DNA from 3 places in the Bradyrhizobium sp. SZCCHNR1098 genome. Region 1 is predicted to be linked to each of the others. Evidence: predicted binding sites of a transcription regulator. Region 1 holds the regulator's gene; each other region holds the start of a gene.
What was found. The regulator HrcA, encoded in region 1, represses chaperone genes, less so after heat shock. The targets are predictions, from matches to a motif close to GTTAGCACTCNCNNNNNGNGAGTGCTAAC.
Positions count from the first base shown of each region.

Region 1 (6,435 bases):
GCCTCGACCCAGGCGTCGCCGTTGCCGGCTTTGACGATCTTGTAGGGGACGAGCTTCTTGTCCTTCTCGACCATCGGGTCGTCGTAGCGGCGGCCGATCAGTCGCTTGACCGCGAAGAAGGTGCGCTCGGGGTTGGTCACGGCCTGGCGCTTGGCCGGCTGGCCGACCAGGCGTTCGCCATCGTCACTGAACGCGACGATCGACGGCGTCGTGCGCATGCCCTCGGCGTTCTCGATGACTTTCGACGATTTGCCGTCCATGACGGCCACGCACGAATTCGTGGTGCCGAGATCGATCCCGATGACCTTTCCCATGGTCTCATATTCCTTCTTTTTGCGGCAGGTTGGGTGGGGCCCTGACGGCGCCCCCATCCAAAACCCCCTCAGATCAAATGCTCGCGATATTGCGACGATGAGCGTCATATAGGAGGGGGGGACTGGCCCGCAAGGACCGGACCAGGGGTTCGACCCAACGAAAATCACGGCCGTCGCCGAACGACCTCATGGAGACATCAGAGCGGCCCATCGGAATTGGCGGCGACGCGAAACGGCGGCTCGGACCGAAGGCGACTGCGCGAATCCACCTGCCGGCACGTCGAATGGCCCCGTGCGAAATAGGAGGGTGCGGTCGCGGACAAGTGCGACAAATCCGGTACCGCTGATCTGCCCCAATGACCGAAATGCGTTGTTAACCCACGGGCCCTAGCCTGCCGCACTCCTGGGACGGGAATGAGGCATGGTCATCGACTCCGATTGGGGCTTTCCGCAGCGCGCGCGCGAAGCCGGCCAAGCCACGTTCCCGGGACTGCTGATCTGTGCCATCGTGGTTGCAGCGGCGTGGCTGCGGTACGTCCTTCCCCTCAATGTCGATGTCAGCTGGTGGCTCCTCGTCAGCGAGCGCATGCTCGATGGACAGCGGCTCTACGTCGACATCCTCGAGACGAACCCGCCGATGGCTGGGTCGGTCTATCTGCTGGCCGTCGCGCTGGCGCGTGCGATCCATCTCAGGCCCGAGCTGGCGACGAATATCCTGATCTTCGTGCTGACCGCGGCATCCCTGACGCTGGTATGGCTGCTGCTGCGGACATCGGCCCTGCGCCATCGCCTCGCCGACGGCAGGCTGGCGGCGTGGACGACCGCCCTGCTTCTGATCGCGCCGATGTATGATTTCGGCCAACGGGAACATCTGGCCCTGATCACGATATTGCCGGCGATCGCGGTGTACATCCTGCACGCCAGGCGCGAGCGGGTGGCCCCGGCGGCCATGCTCATCGCCGGTCTCAGCGCCGGTCTCACGATGAGCTTCAAGCCTTATTTCGCCTTCAGCGTCGGCTTCTGCATACTCGCCGCCGCGGCTCAGGCGCGCGACTGGCGCGTGCTGTTCGCGCTGGAGAACTGGATCGCCGCGGCCCTGGTGCTGATCAACGCGGCGTGCATCTACCTGTTCTTTCCCGAATATTTCACGGTCATCTATCCGCTGGTCCGCGACGTCTATCTGCTTCTGAAGGCGCCCGTGCCGACCATCCTCGTGACCCTGCCGATGGGCCTGTGGCTGGCTGCAGCAGTCATCGTCCTCATTCTTCAGCGCACGCAGCACGAGCGCGACGCCGCATCGTTCACCACATTGGCCGCATCACTCGGGTTCCTGGTGTCATTCGTCGCGCAGCAAAAGGGCTGGGGCTACCATGCCTATCCGATGGTGGCGCTGGCGCTGCTTGCCGCCGGCCTTGCCGTGTCGGCGATCGACGCCAGCCGCGACGCGCGACGCTGGCCGCGTGTCGCCACCGCTCTCGCCGGCGCCGTGCTCTTCGTGCAGACCTGCTTCTGGTTCAATGGTAGTGTCGACGTCCAGCAGATCGAAGCCCAGGTGGCCCGGCTCGGGCCGCGCCCGAGCATGCTGGTGCTCAGCGCGGCGGCGGTCATCGGGCACCCCATGGTGCGGACCCTTGATGGCACCTGGATCTCGCGCCAGGAGGCGTTCTGGGTCCGGGAAATCGTTCGCCGGTCGCAACAAGACGGAACCATCGATTCACAAACTGCGCAGAGGCTCGCGCCCTATGTGGAACGTGAACGCGCCGGGATCATCGCCGACTTCCGGAGGCAACCGCCCGACGTCGTCCTGATCGACAATCAGAACAGCGACTGGGGCGACTGGGCGCGTTCCGACCCCGAGATCAGGGCTCTGCTCGCGCCCTATGTGCTGGTGCAGACCGTCGATGGCGTCGAAATCCTGAAGCGCGGCTAGCACGGCACCGTCATCAGCCCGCCTTTCGAGGCGAAATGACCTGGGAAATGCGACCCGCAGGGCGCGCTGATCGCCGCAGGCGATCAAAACCGCGCGCCCGGCCTGTTGCGGGGGGCGCAAAGCCGCTAAAAGCGTGCCGCCGAAGACCACGCTGGCGAGGACCCCCGACCGCCTCGGCGCGAGGCCTCGGTCAACGAGGCAATGTTTGATGATGATCGTTCGATTCTTCGCCGCGGCTACCCTGCTGATGTCGCTGCTGCACTCCGCCATGGCCGCCGAAGCCATATTTCCGCCCGGCGTCCGCATCGGGCTCGCGCCGCTGGTGGGGCTCGCCAAGGCCAAGACGTTTTCCGGCTTCGAAACCGAGGACCAGAGCGTCAAGGTGCTGCTGACCGAACTGCCGGCGGCCGCCTATGGCGAGGTGAAGAATGCGTTTACCGCCAATCCCGCCGGGACCGGCAACGTCAAGCCGGAGAGCATCGAGACCGCCGCCGGCACCGCCTACTACACGGTTGAGAACGGTCGGGATGGCGCCACGCCGGTGCGGCGCTACTCGATGATCCTGCCCGGCAACGGCTTCTCCGGCTACGTGGCCGTGCAGATCCCGGAGACCGCGAGCCGGATCTACACCGACGATGCCGTGCGTCAGATGTTCGCCTCCGCCGTCGTCCGCAAGGACGTTCCCGTCGACGAGCAGCTCGCGATGATGCCGTTCAAGGTGACCGAGCTCTCCGGGTTCAAGACCATCCGCACGCTCGGGCCGGGTGCCTTGATCCTGGCCGACGGCGAAGAGGACAAGGGCTTCGAAGCCGCGCCCTTCGTGGTGATCGGGCTCGTGGCCGGGGTGGCCCCGGAGGCGGGCGACCGCGCGCGTGTCGCCCAGCAGGCGGCCACCACCATTCCGGGCGTCCGCGAAGCGCGCATCACGATGTCCGAGCCGATCCGCATCGACGGCCAGCCGGCCTACGAGACCCGGCTCGAAGCCACCAGCGGCAAGGACAATACGCCGGTGACCGTGGTGCAATGGCTGCGCTTCGGCGGGCCGAATACGCTGCGGATCATCGGCAGCGCGCCGCGCGATCAGTGGTCGGTAGCCTTCCCGCGCTTCCGCGCCGTCCGCGACGGCATCCAGCCGAGAGGCTGAGCCCAACTCGGTATCCAGACGCCGCGGTCTCATCGGCCGCGGTCCACTTGCCGCGACACGAACTACAAACTCGCGCCGACAAACAAGAAGCCACGGGCATCACCGCCCGTGGCTTCTTCGTTGGACTGACAGGACGGCAGGAGAAGACCTGCCTATGCTCGCCGTCACGCGGCGCTGTTCGACTGATCGTTGCTCGGCGCGGGCGCCGCCTTCGCGCCACCCTTGGACACGCCGACCAGCGCGGGACGCAGGATGCGCTCGCCGATCATGAAGCCGGCCTGCACGACCTGCACCACGGTGCCCGACGGCACCGACGAATCCGGGACCTCGTACATCGCCTGCTGGAAGTTGGGGTCGAACTTCTGTCCCGTCGGATCGAACTTCTTGACGCCGTTCTTCTCCAGCGTGTTGAGCAGCGAGCGCTCGGTGAGCTCGACGCCCTCGATCAACGATTTGAGGCCCGCATCGGCATTGGCGCGTGTCTCGGCCGGCACGGCATCGAGCGCGCGCTGCAGATTGTCGGCGATGTCGAGCACGTCGCGCGCGAAGCCGGTGATGCCGTACATGCGTGCATCGGCGACTTCACGGGCCGTCCGCTTGCGCAGGTTCTCCATCTCCGCCAGCGTGCGCAGCATCTTGTCGCGCGCGTCGGCCGCCTCCTTGGCAAGGGCCTCGGCCGAGCCGGTCTCAGGATCGTCGGGCATGATGTAGGGCTTGGAGACGACGGGGTCGCTGGCCTGCGCCGGGTTTTCCGGATCATTCTTATGCAGGTCGGGATCGGTCATGGACAGACTCGCAAGTTCGGCTGACGGGTTTTGGGGGTATGGGGCGGGATATCGTGCTTTGGGCGTCGAAAATCAAGCGCAGCCTGACCATCGCGCCCGGAGGCGCTGTCCGCGGGTTAACCATGCCACGCGTCAGCCACCCAGCAGCCGGCTGACCAGACGCGCGGCATAATCGACCGTCGGGATCACCCGGGCATAGTTGAGCCGGGTCGGACCGATGACACCGAGCACGCCGACGATGCGACCCGTGGCGTCGGAATAGGGCGACACGATCGTCGACGAGCCCGACAGCGAGAACAGCTTGTTCTCCGAGCCGATGAAGATGCGGACACCTTCCGCGCTCTCTGCCCGTCCGAGCAGATCGACGACGCCGCGCTTGGTCTCGAGATCGTCGAACAGCCGCCGCACGCGCTCGAGATCTTCGAGCGCATGCAGGTCCTCGAGCAGGTTGGCGTGGCCGCGCACGATGAGCTGCCGCTCGTCGCTGTCCCCTCCGGACCAGCTCGCGACACCGGCGGCGATCACCTTCTGCGTCAGCAGGTCGAGCTCGGCGCGATCATGCGCCAGCGCCGTCTCGAGCTCGAGCCGTGCTTCCGCCAGCGTCCGGCCTCTGATGCGGGCATTGAGGAAATTCGACGCCTCAGTCAGCGCCGAGGATGGCACGCCCGGCGGCAGAACCAGAACCCGGTTCTCGACCTGCCCGTCCTCGCCCACCAGCACGACCAGCGCACGCTCGGGCTCGAGCCTGACGAACTCGATGTGCTTCAGCCGGGTGTTGGATTTGGCGGTCAGAACCACGGCAGCGGCACGGGTCAGACCCGACAGCCGGGTCAGCGCCTCGTCCAGGGCGGCCTCGACCGATTGCGCCCGCCCGACCGCGGCGAGCTGGCTCTGGATCGATTGCTGCTCAGCCTCGGTCATGTCGCCGACCTGCATCAGGGCATCGACGAAGAAACGCAGGCCGGCCTCGGTCGGCAGCCGGCCGGCCGAGGTGTGCGGCGCGTAGATCAGGCCGAGCTGCTCGAGATCGGCCATGACGTTGCGCACCGAGGCCGGCGACAGCGGAACCGCGATCAGCCGCGAAATGTTGCGCGAGCCGACCGGCTCGCCGGTCGCCAGATAGCTTTCGACGATCTGCCGGAAGATCTCGCGCGAGCGCTCGTTGAGCTGCGCCAGACCGGCCGGCGGTGTCATCAGGTTGATCGGATCGTGGTGGGCCACCAGATGCTCTCCTCGCAACTGCCTATAATGTGTCCATGCGGCGGCTCGGTGGCAAGCCGGTCGTCGCGCGCTCTCGGGCGCGACGAGGCCATGATAAACCCTTGATAAGCCCTTGCCGCTGCCGGTCGCGGCTCCTACAAGGCCGGTCAAAGTCGGTCTTTCGCGCGCTTTCACGGAGAGAATCATGCGGCCGAGCCGCCGTGCACCGGATGAACTGCGGGCCGTGAGCCTGGAACGCGGCGTCGTCAAATACGCCGAGGGCTCCTGCCTGGTGAAGTTCGGCGACACCCATGTGCTGGTCACCGCCACGCTGGAAGACCGGCTGCCGCCCTGGCTCAAGGGCCAGGGGCGCGGCTGGATCACGGCCGAATACGGCATGCTGCCGCGCGCCACGCTGGAACGGACCCGGCGCGAGGCCTCCGCCGGCAAGCAGACCGGTCGCACCGTCGAGATCCAGCGTCTGATCGGCCGCTCGCTGCGCACCGCGATCGACCTGGAAGCGCTCGGCGAGCGCCAGATCACGGTCGATTGCGACGTGCTGCAGGCCGACGGCGGCACGCGCACGGCGTCGATCACCGGCGCCTGGGTGGCGCTGGCCGACTGCATCAAGTGGATGAAGTCGCGCAACATGATCAAGACCGAGGTGCTGCGCACCAACGTCGCCGCGATCTCGTGCGGCATCTACAACGGCACACCGGTGCTGGATCTCGACTACGCCGAGGATTCCGAGGCGGAGACCGACGCCAATTTCGTCATGACCGGCGACGGCCGCATCATCGAGGTGCAGGGCACGGCGGAGAAGACGCCGTTCACCGAGGCCGAGCTCCTGGCGCTGATGGCACTGGCCCGCAAGGGCGTGGCGCGACTGGTCGACCTGCAGAAGATGGCGGTCGCGTGAGTAGCGGTCATCGCAAGCTCACGGGGCGCCTCGTCATCGCGACCCACAATCCCGGCAAGCTTGCCGAGATGCGCGAGCTGCTCGCCCCCCATGGCGTCGAGGCGGTGTCGGCCGGCGATCTCGGCCTGGACGAGCCGGACGAG
Region 1 covers NZ_JAUEXY010000001.1:446,254-452,688, forward strand. The annotation lists gene dnaK (molecular chaperone DnaK) at 1-314, opposite strand, end outside; gene QX135_RS02020 (hypothetical protein) at 736-2,244, shown strand; gene QX135_RS02025 (hypothetical protein) at 2,453-3,388, shown strand; gene grpE (nucleotide exchange factor GrpE) at 3,553-4,173, opposite strand; gene hrcA (heat-inducible transcriptional repressor HrcA) at 4,306-5,394, opposite strand; gene rph (ribonuclease PH) at 5,579-6,292, shown strand; gene rdgB (RdgB/HAM1 family non-canonical purine NTP pyrophosphatase) at 6,289-6,435, shown strand, end outside.

Region 2 (6,435 bases), on a different contig from region 1:
CGGATCTCGACATCGGCGACAACGGCGAGACCGTGCTGGAGCTCTGGTGCAAGGGCGGCAAGGGGCAGTTCTCGGTCGCCGGCAACACCATCGTGTTCATCGCCAGCAAGATCGAGGACCGCAACTGCCCGGCGGCACGCGCGCAAGCCGATGACGAGCTGATCGCGGCGCTGAGCGCGGCGACGAACTGGAAGCGTCAGGGCGACCTGATCATCTTCATCGGACCGAAGACGCTGCGCTTCCGGCTCAACACCAATTGAGCCGAGACGGCCGTATCGAAAGTCCTAGTCTTGGTCACATCGATATATCGGCATGTGGACCTCGCTGTCATGGTCCGGCACCTGGTCCTGCTTCATGCACGTTCGCGATTCCGCAGCACGCAGCTTTGAGGTCAGCCCCGCTGTCACCCTCCCCTGGAGGGGGAGGGTCGCCTCTCATGAGCGCAGCGAATGGGAGGCGGGGTGGGGTGATCTCCCCACGTGCACCGGTGCCCGCGGCGTCACCCCACCCCGCTCGCCCGCTTCGCGTGCGATCGACCCTCCCCCTCCAGGGGAGGGTGGCATCTGAGATCGCGGCGCCTGCCGTCGCCTTACTTCCAGACGGAGTTGTCCGCATCCCAGCGCTTGGCCTTGAAGGCCTTCGCCAGCTCGTCGATGGCACCGCCGTCGTCGCGGGTATCGCTTTCCTCGTCGCCCGAGGATTCGTCCGACAGGATCAGCTTGGCGCTCGATGCCTCATCGACGGTGGTCGTCGTCGGGCTGCTGATCCACAGCATCAGCGCGTCCGCGCCGCCCGGCTTGTCCGCCGAGACGAGGCCGGTGACCTCGATGACGTCGGTCAGCTCGAGCGCCGGCATCAGCTGGCTCGGCCGCTTCAACGTCAGCTTCAGCTTGCCGCTGACCGGATTCCACGCCGCACTCGTCGGCCTGGCATTGTAGGTCTTGGCCAGCACGTCGGAGATGGCGCCCGCCAGCTTGTCCTTGTTGATCTTGTCACCGTCGCGCCAGTCGGCCGCCGCAAAGCGGATGGTGCGGTCCATCTCGACCGTGCCGGCGGTCCAGCCGGCGGTGACGACGCCGTTCATGGTCCGCGCCTTCGCGATCAGTGCGCCGGCTCGTTCGGGGTCGACGGTCATGCTGATGGTCTGCTCGCCCGCGCGCAGTGCGTCGCAGCTCACGATGAGGCTCGACAGCGAAACTTCGACGTTCTCGCCCTTCAGGCTCTTGAGGAAGTCGGTCACCGCGTCGAGCTTGAGCCGGACCGAGACCGCCTCGGGCGAGACGTCGGTGAAGTCCTTCGGCTGGGCGCTGATGCCGTCGTCGCTCGACTGGCTCTCCTGGAACTCTTTCTCGCTGACGTCGGAATTGTCGGTCGACGCCACCTCGGTGACGGTCTTGCCGATCGCGATCTGTCCGCGGAACTCGAACGTGTCGCCGGTCGGCTTGCGATTCAGCTTCACCGTGACCGGCTCCTTGGCGCCGTTGCTCTGGGTCGCACCGGTCAAGGTCTGGCCATTGACGGTGAGGCTGACCACGAAGCGGTCCTTGCGATCCGAATTCTTTGCGACGGGATAGCAGACGTCGAGCGTGGCGGCGGTGACGGTCTTGCCCTGGCGCGTCTCCTTCAGGATCACGTCGGCATTGCCGTCCATCAGGCCGTCGATCGCGGTGAAATACCGAGTCTCGTTGGCGGGGGCCTTGGTCCCGCTCTTGCTCTGGGCCCAACCGAGTTCCGGCGCGGCCGCTGCAATCACGGCCAGCGCAAGCAAAATCGCGCGCATCTGAAAATCCTTGTGGGGGCAGAATCGGCCTTAAGCTGTAGCGCCGATTTGCGATCGCTGCACCCCCGGGCGCGGACACTCGGCCAAAAAGAAGGCCGCCCGGAGGCGGCCTTCCTGAACGTCTCGGTGATGCAAGGGGGGCTCAGAAGCCCATGCCGCCCATTCCACCCATGCCGCCGCCGGCCGGCATCGCGGGAGCCGCGTCCTTCGGCAGCTCGGCGACCATGGCCTCGGTGGTGACCAGGAGGCCGGCGACCGACGAGGCGTCCTGCAGCGCGGTGCGGACCACCTTGGCCGGGTCGATGATGCCCTTGGCGACCATGTCGACATAGTCCTCGGTCTGGGCGTCGAAGCCGAAGGTCTCGGACTTCTCGTCCAGGATCTTGCCGACCACGATCGAGCCCTCGACGCCGGCGTTCTCGGAGATCTGGCGGATCGGAGCCTCGAGCGCCTTCAGCACGATGTTGATGCCGGCCTGGACATCCGAATTGGCGTTGGTGATGCGGCCGACCGCCTTCTTGGCGCGCAGCAGCGCGACGCCACCGCCGGGGACGATGCCTTCCTGCACCGCAGCGCGGGTCGCGTTGAGGGCGTCCTCGACGCGATCCTTCTTCTCCTTGACCTCGATCTCGGTCGCGCCGCCGACGCGGATCACCGCGACGCCGCCGGCGAGCTTGGCCAGACGCTCCTGCAGCTTCTCGCGGTCGTAGTCCGAGGTGGTCTCCTCGATCTGCGCCTTGATCTGGCCGACGCGCGCCTCGATGTCGGCCTTCTTGCCGGCGCCGTTGACGATCGTGGTGTTCTCCTTGTCGATCACGACCTTCTTGGCGCGGCCGAGCATCTTCACCGTGACGTTCTCGAGCTTCATGCCGAGGTCTTCCGAGATCAGCTGACCGCCGGTCAGGATCGCGATGTCCTCGAGCATCGCCTTGCGGCGATCACCGAAGCCCGGCGCCTTGACGGCGGCAACCTTGAGGCCGCCGCGCAGGCGGTTGACGACCAGCGTCGCCAGCGCCTCGCCCTCGACGTCCTCGGCGATGATCAGCAGCGGACGGCCCGACTGCACCACGGCTTCGAGCACCGGCAGCATGGCCTGCAGGCCGGACAGCTTCTTCTCGTGCAAGAGCACGTAGACGTCGTCGAGCTCGGCCGTCATTTTCTCGGCGTTGGTGACGAAGTAGGGCGAGAGATAGCCGCGGTCGAACTTCATGCCTTCGACGATGTCGACCTCGGTATCGAGCGACTTGTTCTCCTCGACCGTGATGACGCCCTCGTTGCCGACCTTCTGCATCGCCTGGGCGATCATCTTGCCGATCGCGGCGTCGCCATTGGCGGAGATGGTGCCGACCTGGGCGACCTCGGAGGACGAGGCGACAGGCTTGGCGCGCTTCTCGATGTCCTTGATCACGGCGGCGACCGCGATGTCGATGCCGCGCTTGAGATCCATCGGGTTCATGCCGGCGGCAACCGCCTTGGCGCCCTCGCGCACGATGGCCTGGGCCAGCACGGTCGCGGTGGTTGTGCCGTCACCGGCGGTGTCGTTGGTCTTGGAGGCGACCTCGCGCAGCATCTGCGCGCCCATGTTCTCGAACTTGTCCTCCAGCTCGATCTCCTTGGCGACGGTGACGCCGTCCTTGGTGATGCGCGGAGCGCCGAAGCTCTTCTCGATGACGACGTTGCGGCCCTTCGGGCCGAGCGTCACCTTGACCGCGTTGGCGAGAATGTCGACGCCGCGCAGCATGCGGTCGCGTGCGTCGCCGGCGAATTTGACGTCCTTGGCTGCCATTTCAAAATTCTCCTGGAGTAGACCTCGACGGCGAGGGGCGTGATCGCCCGTCTGTCGCCGGAACGAGGTTGCAGAGCATTTTCGCCCGGGGCGGCTGATCGCCGCCCCCGGCAGGTCGGGATCAGGCGACGACGCCCATGATGTCGGACTCCTTCATGATCAGGAGCTCCTCGCCGTCCAGCTTGACCTCGGTTCCGGACCACTTGCCGAACAGCACGCGGTCGCCGACCTTGACGTCGATCGGGATCAGCTTGCCGCTCTCATCACGGCCGCCCGGGCCGACGGCGACGACTTCGCCCTGCGAGGGCTTTTCCTTGGCGCTGTCGGGAATGATGATGCCGCCCTTGGTCTTCTCTTCGGCGTCGATGCGCTTAACCACGACGCGGTCGTGCAGGGGACGAAACTTCGATTTGGCCATGACGGATCCCTTTTGGGGTGCTTGGATAAGTTGTTGCTGTCGGAGGAAATCTGAATGCGGCCACATTTGACGCCCACTTGGCGCCAACTGGCTCGCAGCCTTAGCAATCGCGCCCTCCGAGTGCTAAAGACCGCTCGGGGAAATATGGCTTGCGGCTGTTCCTGTCAAGCAACGGCCGGCAGTTAAGCCGTTCTTGAGGCTGTTAGGGGATGTTGTCCCGGGCCAGACATGTTAGTGGAGCGGCGTCGTCATCCGACGTCATTGCTCTGACGAGCGTTTTGGGTTTGGTTGCCGGACGGGGCAGCCACGATCTTGTTCCTAAGGGGATGCCATGACGAGTTCACGGTGCGCGCGGCCGGTTGCCAATCTCGCGATCGCGTCGGCGCTCACGATGCTTCTGGGAGCGTGCACGGGCTTCAGCCTGTCGCCGTCGCCCCCCATGCAGACCGAGGCGCCGGTCGAGCCCGAGGTTCCGGCGACGATCCGCCCCGAGGATCTCGTCGGCAAATGGGGCCTCGCCGCTTACAACAACCCCAACGACCGTCCGCGCACCGAGAAGATGGCGTTGGCGCAGTGCAAACAGCCCTACGTCATCGGGGCGGGCACGTCCGGCGGTGTCGTGATGCATCTGGCCGACCAGGCGACTCCCCAGGAGCTGCGCCTGAAGGGCTCGGCCAGCGGCAAGAACTACATCGGCCCGGCCGGACCGCCCGGCGGCGAGCAGGACCGCGAGGTCGTCTCCTTTGACGGCCGTGTGCTGATCACCCGCTTCGTCGACAAGGATGCGGCGACCCGTTACCAGACGATGGTCTACGTCCGCTGCGGACCGCGCGCCTGAGATCCGGGCGAAGCCCTCGCGACAAGCCCCGGCCACACCCAAAAGCCAAACGAAAAACGCCGGCGAAAGCGCCGGCGTTTTGCTTGGTGCTGCTCGGTGCCGTCCCTGGCCGGCGTGGCCGCCGGTCAGGCAGGATGAGCTCAGTTGAACATCGCGTCGATGTCGTCCTGCGAAGCGTGGCCGACGTCACCTTCCGCCTTCGGGCCGTTCAGCAGCCGGGCGTCGCCCTCGCGGTGGTCGACGATCGGCGGCGTATGCGCCTTGATGGCGTCGACGCCGCCCCAGATGTCCATCATCACCACGATGTGGTGCTCGATGAACTTCATCGTGGTCATGACCTTGTTGATGCGCTGGCCGGTCAGGTCCTGGAAGTTGCAGGCCTCGAAGATCGAGACCACCCGCTCCTGGATCTCTTCGCTCAGGATCTTCTGCTGGTCGGCCGAGTCCACCTTGGACAGCGCGCTGGCGGCCTGGTCGATCGCCTCCGCGGCTTCGAGGATCTGCTGCGTCGCCTGCTCGGTGCCGCCGACGACCGCGCCGAGCTCGCCGTTGACCTTGGCCATCTCCTCGCCGTTGAAGCTCTTGGCATGGAGGGTCGCGATCTCGCCCTTGGTGCGGTTGATCGCGTCGTGGATCAGGTCGAGCTCGACCTTGAGCTTTTCGCACTGCTCGATCTGGGCACGATAGGTCTCGAGCAGCGCGCGCGCTTCGGCGACCTCGCGTGCGGCGGACTCTTCGATGGCGGCGTTCGCCGTGTTGCTGCCGCCGCTGCGGATCGCATTGGCCATCTGGGAGCGGATCGCGCGGAGCTCGTCCATGATTTCCTTGTGGTTGGGGCCGATCTCGCCGCCCACGAATTCAGGCTCCGGCATATGGCCGACGATTGCTTCTTCGATACGGAAACGCTTGCGAACCGCCATGATAGTATCCCTGACCTTTTGCTCGGATCAGTTCTACGCAAAGGCTATTTAACATCGCGTTCACGCCAGGAACCGCCGCTGAGCAACGCTGACGTGCATCGTGCGTCAACGATTAACCATGCTCCGCCGGCCTTCACGCAAAATAAACGCTAGCGATCAAAACCGCCGACGTATGCGGCGATGGTGAATCCCGGCGCCTCCCGCGTTTACCAAAGCGATCGGGTTTTGCTCTTTATTGACGATACGCGGCGGCGCATTTGCCTCGCGCGATGAACAGTCTTCAGACGAAACAGTACAGAGTACGTCGATGTTCAAATCAGTATCCGCAGCGCTGCTGGCCGGCGCATGCGTTTTCCATGCAGGTCTGGGCCGCGCCGCGGCCCAGGGATTTCAGCAGCCGACCGTGATCTATAGCGGCCCGCCGCAGCAGTCCGCGCCGGTGCGCACCGCCTATGTCGAACGCTCGCGCATGGGTGGCGGCTTCATCGAATTCCTGTTCGGGGATCCGCAAGGCGGCCGCGGCGCGCCTCCGCCGGGACAGCCGATGTACCAGCAGCAGCCGTCCTACTACGAGCCGCAGCGGCTGGCGCCGGGCATGGTCCCGCAGCAGGGATTGCCGGATGAGGAGGCCTATGAGCAGACGCAGCGGCCGCTCGATCCGAAATACGAGAAACAGATCGTTGACTATGACGG
Region 2 covers NZ_JAUEXY010000005.1:81,387-87,821, reverse strand. The annotation lists gene QX135_RS13065 (META domain-containing protein) at 1-260, shown strand, start outside; gene QX135_RS13060 (hypothetical protein) at 590-1,780, opposite strand; gene groL (chaperonin GroEL) at 1,923-3,566, opposite strand; gene groES (co-chaperone GroES) at 3,688-3,984, opposite strand; gene QX135_RS13045 (hypothetical protein) at 4,316-4,822, shown strand; gene QX135_RS13040 (protein phosphatase CheZ) at 4,963-5,742, opposite strand; gene QX135_RS13035 (L,D-transpeptidase) at 6,050-6,435, shown strand, end outside.
Region 2: groES (co-chaperone GroES) is a predicted target of HrcA. The motif match lies at 4,084-4,112, and genes of this name have one in related genera.

Region 3 (6,435 bases), on a different contig from region 1:
GGCTCGCCAGCGCCGCAAGACCGAAGGTCGCGCGCGGGGTCGCGGCGAGCTGGCGATTGCGGAACGGTTGCTCGATGAAGCGCCAGGACAACGTGGCGACCGCGACCGTGAGGGCAAACAACGCCACCCGCTCCCAGCCGTCGAGCGCCAGGCCGGGCTTGGCGAAGCGCGCGAAGGCGAACAGCGGCCAGTGCCACAGATACAGCGAATATGAGATGCGGCCGACGAACGCCGCTACGCCGAGCGGTGACAACGGGCTACGCGGCACATTGGCAACGCCGACGCCGCTCCACAGGAACAGCGCCGCGCCAAGGCATGGCGCGAGCGCGTCGACGCCGGGAAAGCCCGGTCCGGGGCGCAACGCCAGAATCGGCACCGCCATCAGCAGCAGCGACAGCGCGCGGGCGCCGCGCTGGGCGAGACCCGGCCGCGGTGCGGGAAGTCCGGAAATCGCGACCAGGCCGCCGAGCAGGAATTCCCAGGCGCGCGGTGGGCTGAGGAAGAACGCACTCGCGGACGCGCCGCCTCGCATCAGCAGCAGACCGAGCGCGAACGAACCAACAGCCAGCAGCGCCAGCGTGACCGGCAGCGCCAGCCGTCGCCCGCGCGCTATCAGCAACACGGCCCAGACCACGACGGGCAGTACCAGATAGAACTGCTCCTCGACGGCGAGCGACCAAGTGTGCAGCAGCGGCTTCTCGACCGCGGCGTGGTCGAAATAGCCGGACTGCTGCCAGAAGAAGATGTTCGAGGTGAAGGTGACGACGGCGGCCGCGGAACGGAAGAACTCGGCGCGCTCGGAGCCCAGCATGTCCTGCGACGCCGGGATCGCCGCGAACGCCACCATGGCGTAGAGCGCCGGCAGCAGCCGCCGCACCCGCCGCTCGTAGAATTGCGCGAACGAAAAGCGGCCCGCCGCCATCTCCGCGGCAATGAAGCCGGTGATCAGGTAGCCGGAGATGACGAAGAAGATGTCGACGCCGACGAAGCCGCCGAAGATCGCCGGCGCCTCGAAATGGAATGCGACAACGGAGAGCACCGCGATGGCGCGCAGCCAGTCGATGTCCTCGCGATGGGCGGCACCTGAAGCCGAACCGGCGCCCGCGTTGGCGATGCGAGGCTGCACCGATGCGCGCGTGCGAGGCGCGCGCGGGATCGTGGGAGCGAACTGGACGACGAAGCGCGGCAACGGGACGGGTACGCCTTTACGCAAGCCCGCGGCGAACACCTCTTACGGATTCGTCGCCGGCCCATCCGTCCCAGTGACGCGAGACCGGATGTCAACACACACGCGCGATGGGACCGCTGTCCATCGCACGCAAATGTTTCCATCCATTTCTGTCGGCTTTACGTCGACAGTTCGACGGTTTTGAAGTCGGCCGGCAGGATCACTTCCAGCAGCTCGACGTCGTCGGAATAGTCGAGGATCATGTGCCGGATCTTCGGCGGCTGGGTCCAGCAACTGCCCTCCTGCATCAGCGTCTCGCCGACGCCTTCGAGGTAGCTCTTCACCCAGCCCTTGAGCACATAGACCATCTGGAAGTCGACCGCATGGGTGTGCAGCTTGGAGACTTCCTGCGGATTGCACGGCGGCAGCATGCGGATGACATGCGCGCGCGCCAAACCGTGCGTCGCGTCGGCGATGCCGAGGTCGCGGTAAACAGCATAGGCGCGCAGGCCGTCGGCCTTGAAGTCCTCCTCGCGGTGATGGCTGATGGCGACCTTCTGTTTGCGCCGGCGCGGCGCCGGCGCTGGTCGCCCCTTGCTCGCGAGCGCCTTGCGCGCCGAGGGCGCAGCCGCCCTACCCGGCTTGGCAGGCGCCGCGGAGGCGGTCTTCGCCGTCGGCTTTGTTTTTGCGGTTTTTCGCGGCGCGGCTTTCGCGGCGGCGCGTGATGCTGATTTGGCGGTGCGGCTCTTCTTGGCCATGGCGCTCTCCCTGCGTGTCCTCGCACGCGAGGATAGCACAACCTGCCGCTTTGCGGTTCGACCGATCGACGACCTCAACAGGGCCGAGGCAGCGCTTAACCCGGATGAGCGAAACGACATCCGGGGACTCACGCGCGTCCGCGTTGAACCCGGATATCGCTTCGCTCATCCGGGCTACGCGTCAGCCTCAATGCAGCCGGAAGATGCCGTCGACGGCGCGCAGCTCGGCCGGCTTGATCAGCTTGGAATGCGCCACCGTGACCGAGTACAAGGGGCCCTCGATCTTCTCCTGCCAGAACGCCAGGAAGTCCTGCAGCGCGGGGAATTTCGGAAACAGGTCGTAGTTCTGCCAGACATAGGTCTGCAGCAGCGAGCGGTGATCCGGCATCCGATACAGGATCTGCGCCGTCGTCAGCCCGTAACCCAGCACCTGTTTCCGAAAGTCCTCGGAAACCTCAACCTTCGACACCATGCCAACCTCCGTTTCTGGAGCGCATGTCCGTGTGGCCAACCGGGATCGAGCCACCCGGCAAAGATGCGCTCACTGCCAAGAAATGTGACGCATGTCCTCAACCCATCTCAAGCTTAAATGTTTAACGACATGTTGAAAAATGCTGCATTAGCAGCCACTTAGCCCAGGTGCTAATACGGGGTTTCATGGTTCGTTCCGCTCCCGTTAACGCTATCGGAACGCTTTGGCAGAGCCCGCAGTTGACTGCTAATTTTTCTGCTACAAGCCCTTGTCCGGCTGAATGCTCTCCCCTAAATCCAGCCCACGTGCTGGCACTCGCCGGCACCGACTGCCAAAATTCCAGAAACTGACAATCGCCTCAATAGCTTAGGAGGACTGTATGGCTTTCCGTCCGCTTCACGACCGCGTCGTGGTCAAGCGCATCGACGCCGAAGAGAAGACCGCTGGCGGCATCATCATCCCCGACTCGGCCAAGGAGAAGCCCTCGCAGGGTGAAGTGATCGCGGTGGGCCCGGGCGCCCGCGACGAGAGCGGCAAGCTGGTCCCGCTCGACGTCCAGGTCGGTGATCGCGTGTTGTTCGGCAAGTGGTCGGGCACCGAGGTCAAGATCGACGGCCAGGAGCTGCTGATCATGAAGGAAAGCGACATCATGGGCGTGCTCACCGACACCGCGTCGAAGAAGAAGGCCGCCTAAGCCCAACCCGCTCAACGCTCACCCTGAGGAGCGCCTGCGGGCGCCCTGCCCAGGGTGAGACGACCAATTCAACTCAGGGAAACCCAATATGTCAGCAAAAGACGTTAAGTTCGGCGTCGACGCCCGCGATCGCATGCTGCGCGGCGTGGACATCCTCGCCAATGCCGTCAAGGTCACGCTCGGCCCGAAGGGCCGCAACGTCGTCCTCGACAAGTCGTTCGGCGCTCCCCGCATCACCAAGGACGGCGTCACCGTCGCCAAGGAGATCGAGCTCGACGACAAGTTCGAGAACATGGGCGCGCAGATGGTGCGCGAAGTCGCCTCCAAGTCCGCTGATGCGGCCGGCGACGGCACCACCACCGCGACCGTGCTGGCCCAGGCCATCGTGCGCGAAGGCGCCAAGGCGGTTGCCGCCGGCATGAACCCGATGGATCTGAAGCGCGGCATCGACCTCGCGGTCGAAGCGGTCGTCGCCGATCTCGTCAAGAACTCCAAGAAGGTCACGTCGAACGACGAGATCGCCCAGGTCGGCACCATCTCCGCCAACGGCGACGCCGAGATCGGCAAGTTCCTCGCCGACGCCATGAAGAAGGTCGGCAACGAGGGTGTCATCACCGTCGAGGAAGCCAAGTCGCTAGAGACCGAGCTCGACGTCGTCGAGGGCATGCAGTTCGACCGCGGCTACATCTCGCCCTACTTCGTCACCAACGCCGACAAGATGCGCGTCGAGATGGATGACGCCTACATCCTGATCAACGAGAAGAAGCTCTCCTCGCTGAACGAGCTGCTGCCGCTGCTCGAGGCCGTGGTGCAGACCGGCAAGCCGCTGGTCATCGTCGCCGAGGACGTCGAGGGCGAGGCGCTGGCCACCCTGGTCGTCAACCGCCTGCGTGGCGGCCTGAAGGTCGCGGCCGTCAAGGCTCCGGGCTTCGGCGATCGCCGCAAGGCCATGCTGCAGGACATCGCGATCCTGACCGGTGGCCAGGCGATCTCGGAAGATCTCGGCATCAAGCTCGAGAACGTCACGCTCGCCATGCTCGGTCGCGCCAAGAAGGTGATGATCGACAAGGAGAACACCACGATCGTCAACGGCGCCGGCAAGAAGGCCGACATCGAGGCGCGCGTTCAGCAGATCAAGGCGCAGATCGAGGAGACCACCTCGGACTACGACCGTGAGAAGCTGCAGGAGCGTCTGGCCAAGCTCGCCGGCGGCGTCGCGGTGATCCGCGTCGGCGGCGCGACCGAGATCGAGGTCAAGGAGCGCAAGGATCGCGTGGATGACGCGATGCATGCGACCCGCGCGGCTGTCGAGGAAGGCATCCTGCCGGGCGGCGGCGTCGCCCTGCTCCGGGCTTCCGAGCAGCTCAAGGGCCTGCGCACCAAGAACGACGACCAGAAGACCGGCATCGAGATCGTCCGCAAGGCGCTCTCCGCCCCGGCCCGCCAGATCGCGATCAACGCGGGCGAGGACGGCTCGGTGATCGTCGGCAAGATCTTGGAGAAGGACCAGTACGCCTACGGCTTCGACAGCCAGACCGGCGAGTACGGCAACCTGGTCTCCAAGGGCATCATCGACCCGACCAAGGTGGTTCGCGCCGCGATCCAGAACGCCGCCTCCGTGGCTGCGCTGCTGATCACGACCGAAGCCATGGTCGCCGAGCTGCCGAAGAAGAACGCCGGCGGCCCCGCAATGCCTCCGGGCGGCGGCATGGGCGGCATGGACTTCTAAGGTCCAGCCTCCTCAAGAGATACGAAGGGCGCGGCGAAAGCCGCGCCCTTTTTGTTTCGCCGGGGCCCGAATGTCGCCGGGGCTCATGCGGGCTTCGTCGCTAAACTCCTGTCTGCCGTCATTCCGGGGCGTTCAAGCGCTAGATGGCGAAGCCATTTTGGAGCAGCGCGAATGAGCCCGGAATCCATAGCCCGAGCGGTGATTGGTCGAAGACAGACGCCACAAGCACCTCGCACCACGCGACGGCCTGTGGCTATGGATTCCGGGCTCGCGCTACGCGCGCCCCGGAGTGACGAACGGAGAGCGCGCGCCTTGTGCGACGCGCCCCCTCACCTGCTCCGCCGATACATCACGTCCGTCCGCAGCACGTATTTGCGCCCCTTCGTCACGGGATCGCCGCGATGCATGATCGGGTGATGGAACAGCAGCGCCATGCCTTTCTTCGGAATGATCCGGAACGGACCATCCGGCATCAGGCCGGTGTCGTCGCAGAACGACGTCGTGCCACCTTCGAAATCATCGTTCAGATAGATCATGAAGGTGAACTGGCTGCGCTCGCCATCGTCACGCTCGAAATGGCCGTCGCGATGCCATTCGAACTTCTGTCCGACATCATAGCGATACAGCCGCAGCCGCTCGTTCAGCCCGACCGGCTGCCAGCGATGCTGGAACGACGGTGCGAGATGGCCGGCGAGCCGCTGATAGAGCCCTTGCGCGCGCTCGGTATCGTCGACGATGACGCGATCGTTGTTGCGATAGTCCTTGACGCTGCGCGGCGCGAACAACGTCGCCTCCTCGAAGCCCATCTGCTCGCCCAAGCGGATGTAGTCCTCGCACTCGGCAGTGGAGAAGAAGTTCGCAATCGTCTCGATATTGTCGGCGTGCCAGGTCATCTCGGTCATGATCGTGTCTCCGTCATCGTTGCGCAATCGCGTAGCCCGGATGAGCAAAGGCCGGCGCCTTGCGGGCGCAGGCCGGAGCGACATCCGGGGTCTCACGAACTGCACGTGCGGACTCGCATGTCGCTTGCGCTCATGCGAGCTACGAGGGCGCGCTCAATCCTTGAACGGATCGAACTCGCCCTCGCCCGCCATCACCACGGCGAACGGCCGCAGCGTATGCACCACCCTCACCGAGCCGGCGTGCTCGGCCAGCACCTCGGGCAAACGACGATAAGCCATCGGGCTCTCGTCGAGATCGGCGCCGATCAGGGTGACGCCGCGGCCCTGCAGCCAGGCGTCCATCTCGTCGCGCGTGAAGCGCCGCTTGGCCTCCCTGCGCCCGAACAGCCGCCCGGCGCCGTGCACCGTGGAGTACAGCGAGGCCTTGGCCTCCTCCGACTCCACACCCTCGATGATGACCGCGTCGTCGCCCATCGAGCCGCCGACAAAGCCGCGCTGACCCGGAAAGGCCGGCGTCGCGCCCTTGCGCACCACCCACAGGTCACGCCCGTCATGGGTCTCACGCCAGGCATAGTTGTGGTGGTTGTGCACGCTGTCGGTGACCGCACCGCCGATGATCCGGCGCACGCGCTCGGTCACCCACTCGCGTCCCGCATAGGCGTAGCGCCCGGCGAGCTGCATCGCGGCGATGTAGCGCTGCCCAACCTCCGAG
Region 3 covers NZ_JAUEXY010000003.1:307,055-313,489, reverse strand. The annotation lists gene QX135_RS09565 (acyltransferase family protein) at 1-1,126, opposite strand, end outside; gene QX135_RS09560 (cupin domain-containing protein) at 1,348-1,926, opposite strand; gene QX135_RS09555 (usg protein) at 2,114-2,398, opposite strand; gene groES (co-chaperone GroES) at 2,778-3,092, shown strand; gene groL (chaperonin GroEL) at 3,181-4,821, shown strand; gene QX135_RS09540 (2OG-Fe(II) oxygenase) at 5,151-5,723, opposite strand; gene QX135_RS09535 (RtcB family protein) at 5,877-6,435, opposite strand, start outside.
Region 3: groES (co-chaperone GroES) is a predicted target of HrcA. The motif match lies at 2,706-2,734, and genes of this name have one in related genera.